Regions from separate parts of the Salinicola sp. LHM genome, predicted to be linked through region 1. Evidence: predicted binding sites of a transcription regulator. Region 1 holds the regulator's gene; the other holds the start of a gene.
The links. Region 1 encodes LexA, which represses DNA repair genes until DNA is damaged. Its sites were predicted from a motif close to TACTGTNTANNTANACAGTA; they were not measured.
Positions count from the first base shown of each region.

Region 2: a site for LexA is predicted at 1,707-1,726, ahead of R5R73_RS11705 (PA0069 family radical SAM protein). Genes of this name have one in related genera too.

Region 1 covers NZ_CP140261.1:1,935,357-1,938,876, reverse strand. Annotated here, with positions in the region: gene nagZ (beta-N-acetylhexosaminidase) at 1-639, opposite strand, end outside; gene R5R73_RS08975 (TetR/AcrR family transcriptional regulator) at 727-1,395, opposite strand; gene lexA (transcriptional repressor LexA) at 1,633-2,286, shown strand; gene dinB (DNA polymerase IV) at 2,306-3,379, shown strand; gene purU (formyltetrahydrofolate deformylase) at 3,397-3,520, opposite strand, start outside.
Region 2 covers NZ_CP140261.1:2,551,552-2,555,071, forward strand. Annotated here, with positions in the region: gene R5R73_RS11690 (phosphoethanolamine--lipid A transferase) at 1-32, opposite strand, end outside; gene R5R73_RS11695 (phosphatase PAP2 family protein) at 29-805, opposite strand; gene R5R73_RS11700 (diacylglycerol kinase) at 790-1,092, opposite strand; gene R5R73_RS11705 (PA0069 family radical SAM protein) at 1,756-2,832, shown strand; gene R5R73_RS11710 (universal stress protein) at 2,986-3,450, shown strand.

The DNA of each region.
Region 1 (3,520 bases):
GATGCCATCCAGCTTGCCGGCCAGCCGGGCGAAAGGAATCAGATCGTGCTCGCGCAGCTCCGCCAGCGAGCGAGGATCTTCCGCGACATCGAAGTGGGAATCCTGGCGCACTCCGCCATGGCCGGGAAAATGCTTGCCGATCGCCACCATTCCCGCCTCGTGGAGCCCCTCGATGAACGCGCCAGCCAAGGCTGTCACCACCTCGGGATCCGGCGAAAAACTCCGCGAACCGATGGCCGGCGACTGGTCGTCGTCGAGATCCAGAACCGGGGCAAAGGTCACATCGAAGCCGCAGGCCGCCATCTCCATGCCCAGCAGCCAGCCAGTGTCCTGCGTCAGCGTCAGCGCCGCTTCGGGAGACTCGACGAATTGCCGCCCCAGCGTGGCCATGGACGGAATTTGTGTCACTCCTTCCTTCAATCGCTGCACCCGACCACCTTCCTGATCGATGGCGACCAGGATATCGGGACGACATTCGCGGATCTGGCCGATCAGCCGTTGGGTAGTGGCAACGTCCGGTGTATTTCGAGCAAACAACAGTACGCCGCCAACCTCTGCACGAGAGATCAACTGCCGCTCTTCATCACGTAGCCGAGTGCCTTCGACATCCAGCATGACCGGACCGAGAGGTTGAGTCATAGCAAACACCTGAGACCATTGAGCGCCCGATTCTAGACGACACGGGGGATGCATGACAGAGGCAGCCCGCTACCGGGGCCCATTGGTCTACTCGGCGGCCGAGCCGAGCTTCTCCAACGACTCGGGTAGCGGCGCCTGCATGCCGGCGACCACCACGGGACGGAGATGCCGAATCAGCTCCCGTATCGACATGTGCTCCTGGTATTCGCTGTCGGCGATATCCCGCAAGGCATCCAGGCCGGACAAGGTAAAGACCACGGTGCCCAGCATGAAATGCAGACGCCAGAATCGCTCGGCGTCGGGAAGATCCGGCGTTGCCAGACGCAGGCACCCCACGAAGCGGCGAAACGTGTCGCCATAGTGTTCCTGGATATAGCGCCGCAGATGGCCCTGGGCCTGCGCATAAGCCAGGCCCAGCAGCTTCATGAATACCTTGAGGCTGTTGCGCTCGGCGGGGACTTCCAGAACCGTGGTGGCGAGCTGTTCCAGCAGGACTTCCAGCGGCACCTGCTTGCCCTGATAGCGGGCTTCCAGGTCATCGAGCGCCGCATTCAAACGTTCCGAGAACGGATCGAGATAACGGGCAAACACCGCCTGAATGAGCGACTTCTTGGATCCGAAATGGTAATTCACCGCAGCCAGATTGACCTTGGCCCGCGTGGTGATGTTGCGCAGCGAGGTTTCAGCGAAACCCTTCTCGGCAAAAAGGACCTCCGCCGTATCGAGAATACGCGTGACGGTATCGGGTTGGGCCATGTCATACCTCGCGCCAGAAAACGGCAACCAGAGAACAGCGACTTAGAACGATTATGATTCTAATCATTCCGCAACGGGCGGCACAATCCAGCATTTGATCGGGCCAGGGCCACGCGGCTGCCAACGCGAGACGCGAAGGACTTCCCACGCCGGCAATGACTGGATACAATTCCAGGCTGTATACATGAACACGCCTGATCGACGACCATAACGATGGCACAGGCCCGGGAGAAACCAATGGCGAGACCGCTCACCGCACGGCAGCAAAACGTCTATGACTTCATCGTCAAGACAATGAGCGAATTCGGCTACCCCCCGACGCGGGCCGAAATCGCTCGGGCCCTGGGCTTTCGCTCTCCCAACGCTGCCGAGGAACACCTGCGGGCGCTGGATCGAAAAGGCGTCATCCGCATGATCCCCGGGACTTCCCGCGGTATCCGGCTACCGGCCAATGGCAACGAAATCGAGCCCGCGGAGTCCCAGTCCCAGTCTCCCGGCTTGCCGATCATCGGCAGCGTCGCCGCCGGTAGCCCGATTCTCGCCACCGAGCATATCGATCGTTACTGCCCATTGCCGGCCGACTACTTTTCACCCAGTGCCGACTACCTTCTTCGCGTGCGCGGCCTCTCGATGAAGGATGCCGGCATCTTCGACGGCGACCTGCTCGCCGTGCACCGCACCCAGCAGATACGCAACGGCCAGATCGTCGTCGCCCGGATAGACGACGAAGTCACCGTCAAGCGCTTCCAGCGCGAGGGCAGTCGCGTCACGTTGAGCGCCGAGAATGCCGACTTCGCGCCGATCGTGGTCGATCTCGAACACCAGCATCTGGAGATCGAGGGGCTGGGGGTCGGCGTCATCCGCGGCGGCAACGGCTCCGGCCTGCATTGAGGCGCCCGCCTCCAGTTCCATGCGCAAGATTCTGCATGCCGACTGCGACTGCTTCTATGCTGCCGTGGAAATGCGTGACAATCCTGCCCTGAAAGATATTCCCCTGGCGATCGGCGGTAGCGCCGATCGACGCGGCGTCGTCGCTACCTGCAACTACCCGGCCAGAAAGTACGGCATACACTCCGCGATGCCCACGGCGCGAGCGGTGCGTCTCTGCCCGCAATTGAAAGTGCTGTCGCCGGACTTCAACAAGTATCGCGAAGTCTCGCGACAGATTCAGGCCATCTTTCACGAGTTGACGCCGCTGGTCGAGCCGCTTTCGCTCGACGAGGCCTATCTCGACGTCACGGCGGTCACCCAGTTCCAAGGCAGCGCTACCTGGATGGCCCGCTGGCTCAAGCAAGAGGCGCTCGCGCGAACGGGAATCGTCGTCTCGGTCGGCGCCGCACCCAACAAGTTTCTGGCCAAGATCGCCAGCGACTGGGACAAGCCCGACGGCCTGTTCGTGATCCCGCCGGAGGAAACGGAGTCTTTCATCACCGACCTCCCCGTCAAGAAGCTTCACGGTGTCGGTCCGGCGACGGCCGCCAAACTCGATGCCATGGGAATCGCCAGTTGCCACGACCTGCGAACCCAGCCACTGGACCGGCTACTGGATCAGTTCGGCAAGTTCGGCCGGAGACTGTACGAGCTGGCTCACGGTATCGACGAGCGGCCGGTCAACGTCTCCCGCGAACGCAAATCAGTCAGCGTCGAAACCACCTACGACCACGATCTTCCCGGTCTCGCCGATTGCCACCTGGCGCTGGAGCCTCTGATCGAGAAGCTCCACGACCGCCTGGCACGGCACGGCGACCCGGCCATTGCCAAGCAGTTCGTCAAGGTACGTTTCAATGACTTTGCCAGCACGACGCAGGAGACAGGCGCTCGCGGTATCGTCCACGCACGGTTCCATGAACTGCTGAAGAGCGCCTGGCGTCGGGGAGAGCGGCCGGTTCGGTTGCTGGGCGTGGGGGTACGCCTGATGCCGGAACCGGACCAGCGCCAGCTCGGGCTGTTCGACGACACCGATCCAAGCTCGGTGTCGCCATGAGCCTCAAGCAATAGGCATCACGAGAACACCACGGTCTTGTTGCCATGGATGAGTACTCGATCCTGCAGGTGCCAGCGCAATCCCCGCGAGAGCACCGATTTTTCCACGTCACGACCCAGACGCACCAGGTCCTGCGGCGTA
Region 2 (3,520 bases), 620 kb from region 1:
CGACGTCTCAGCAAGCCAACGATTTTGCTCATGCCCCCTCCTTTTTTGCGTGATTAACGGGGCTTGAATCGTGACGGTAGGTCGCTGAGTCAAGTGTTCTACTCGACTTGGGGCCAATACCGAGGTTCCTCAACATCAGCCATCCCAGGACGGTGCTGCATGTCCAGCAGATCATGAGCGTGAAAAGATCATGGGATAAAAAATGGGCGCCTCTGAGTTGCTGATCAACGCCAAAGGCCAAACCCATACCTAGCCCCAGAGCAAGGCCAAGATACCTCCAGCGCGGCGCTCTGACGGCGAGGCAAAAATACAGGGCCACCCAGGCATAGCCCGCGCTGGCGTGCCCCGCGGGGAAACACGCCGTATCGGGCATGCCGGCAGGCCGAGTTTCGAAGAGACCAACGAAAGGCAGATCGCCCCCGTAGCGTGCAAGATCCCAGGGGCAGTCCATGCTAATGGCGTTCTTGATAAGACTCACCGTCACGGTTGATGCCGTGACGGCCGCTATCAGATAAAGCAGAGGGCGGCGCCAGTGACTCAGGCCTTCCTTCAGGAAAGAAGCCACGGTAAATCCGATCAGCAATACACCCATCAACTCGCTCAAGAGGCGACCGTCATCATGAAAAACGGACTTGGCGATGACGTTGTCCTTGAGCAACCACTGCCCGCCTTCCAGGCGATAAAGATAATCGGCGACGTGAAAATCGACGCCAACGAGTTTGAATATCATCAAAACAGGGATAAAAAACAGCCACCCATAAAACAGTCTCAAAAGATGGCGTTCGAAATTTACAGGAGAATGCATAGCCAGACTCCTACCATCAAAACCAGACTCACGAGGACGGATGCCGACCCCATGTCTTTGGCATTGCCGCTGAGAGGGTGATATTCAAATCCGATCCGATCCACTACGGCTTCAAGCGCTGAATTTATCAGTTCGACAATAATGACCATTATCGCCGTGCCGAAGAGCATCGCTCTTTCCAACCCTGAGACATCCGCCATCAAAACCACAGGGAGGCAGAGCAAACACAAAACCACCTCCTGCCGGAATGCCGCCTCCTGTTGCCAGGCATGCTTGAGGCCTGCCAAGGAGTACTTCGCTGCGTATAGAATCCTCATCACTCCTTTGTGCGCAGGAATGACAGCGTGGTCGCTCGTTGTCTTCACTCAGGCTTGGCCTCTCTAAAGTCGGATTGCCAGCTATCCATGGCTTGGGCTGGCTCTAGAGGGCGGATAATGGTGGAGACGTCTTAAGGTAAAATTACCAGCTTCAGTAAAATACCTTCCCCATTTAAGGTCCGGTTAAGACCGTCGTGCTCCTTGAGCAAAAAATAACAGAGCCAATCTTTAATCATGAAGGCAAGTTATCTCCATGAGTTGATCGACAGGCACGGTTTAGTTCACATGAAATGTATAACGTTTTTTAAAACCGTCATGAAAATGCTTGGCAGGAAAAATTTTTATCTAAGGAAGCGCTGAATAAATTGGCGAGCGGCGTAAAACACGAGGCGTACGGAGCACAGGAACCGGAGCCTATGGGGTATAGGTGAGGATTCCGCGCACCGCACAACGAAGTGATTTGCCCGCGCAGACATTTATGCAGTGTTTTCCTAACTTCGGGTCGGTCGCAGACGTATCGGCGCCGAGAGGGACCAGGATGGCACAGCATCCCAACTTGCCAAATTGGCACGATTCGCGCAAAATACTGTATAAATAGACAGCCAACAGTGGCCAGCCACAGGAGTCGCTGCCATGTCGTTTCCCTCTCGCCCTTCCCGGCCCATCAAGGGTCGCGGCGCGACCTACAATCCAGACAACCGGTTTCAACCGACTCACAGCGTCGCGGAAGACGACGGTTGGTGGCAGGAGGAAGTGCCTGGCCGGATCGCCACTCAGGTCCAGTTCGAAGCCCCACGCTCGGCGCTCTCCTGGAATCAGTCGCCGGATCTCGGCTTCGATCGCTCGCTCAATCCCTATCGTGGCTGCGAGCACGGCTGCATCTATTGCTATGCCCGCCCTAGCCACGCCTACTGGGACCTGTCTCCCGGCATCGATTTCGAAACGCGGCTGATCGCCAAGACTGGCATGGTGGATCGCCTGCGCGAGGAGCTATGCAAACCCGGTTACGTCTGCCGGCCGATCAATCTCTCCGGCAACACTGACTGCTACCAGCCGATCGAGACTCAATATGGCACCACCCGCTCGCTGCTGGAACTGCTGCTGGCGTGCCGCCATCCGGTCACGCTGGTGACCAAGAGCGCTCTGATTCTGCGTGATCGGGAACTGCTCGCCGAGATGGCGCGCGAGCGGCTGGTCCGGGTGTTCGTCAGCCTGACGTCGCTCGACAACGAACTGAAACGCACCCTGGAGCCGCGCACTGCCTCTCCCGCGGCACGGCTCAAGGTCATTCGGGAGCTGCATGAAGCCGGGGTACCGGTGGGTGTGCTGGTGGCGCCGGTAATCCCCGCCATCAACGACAGCGAGATCGAGACGCTGCTGACTCGTGCCGCCGACGCCGGCGCCCGCACCGCCAGCTGGACGCTGTTGCGATTGCCCCGCGAGGTGGCGCCGCTGTTCGAAGCCTGGCTCGAGGAGCACTACCCGGAGCGCGCGGGCAAGGTGATGAGCCTGATCCGCCAATCCCGCGGGGGCCAAAGCAACGACAGCCGCTTCGGCCACCGCATGCACGGCGACGGCTTGTTCGTGGACATGATCGGCCAGCGTTTTCGCCGGGCGGCCTCTCGCCTGGGGCTGGAACGGCGCGCCAATCTGGGCCTGGACACCACGCGATTCCGAGCGCCTCATGCCCAGCAGGATCTGTTCGGTTGATGTCTCCTGTCTGGCCGACATGCCCAGGAGGCATGCCGTCCACGGGCTATTCGATGCTTTCTTGATACAGGTCAAGCTGGACAGTGGTCGAGCGGATAACTTGGCTCGAGCAAGCCAAGTTCGTAATCCATCGCCCTCTGCGAGGTACGCGCCATGTTCAGCTCACTGCTGGTCCCGATCGATGGATCGGAAGACTCCCACGCCGCGCTCAAGATCGCCTGCCAACTGGCGGCTCCGGTTCAAGGCAAGATCCATGTATTGAACGTGCGCGATCCCTATCCGGATCTCTATCAGGGAGAAATGTTGACCGTCGCGGCCGCGATCAAGGCAGTTTCGGTGGAGCTCGCCGAAAAGGAGGGAGAAGCGATCATCGCGGAGGCGCTGAAAGAGATTACCTCCATGCCAGGCTACGAAAACGAGTTCGATACCCTGGTCAAGCAGGGCTCGCCAGCCGAGGTGATTATCGAGGAAGCCAAGCGACTCGAGGTGGATGCCATCATCATGGGTAGCCGAGGGCTCAGTGACATCAAAGGGTTGCTGGTCGGCAGCGTGTCGCACAAGGTCACTCATGTCGCCCATTGCATGGTCATCAGCATCCATCAGCGCCGTGCCGGGTAAAAAATCCATCTCCCCTTCCTGCTCTGCGACGTCGGGCGGCGACAACGCCAACAGCCCGACGTTTTGCAGG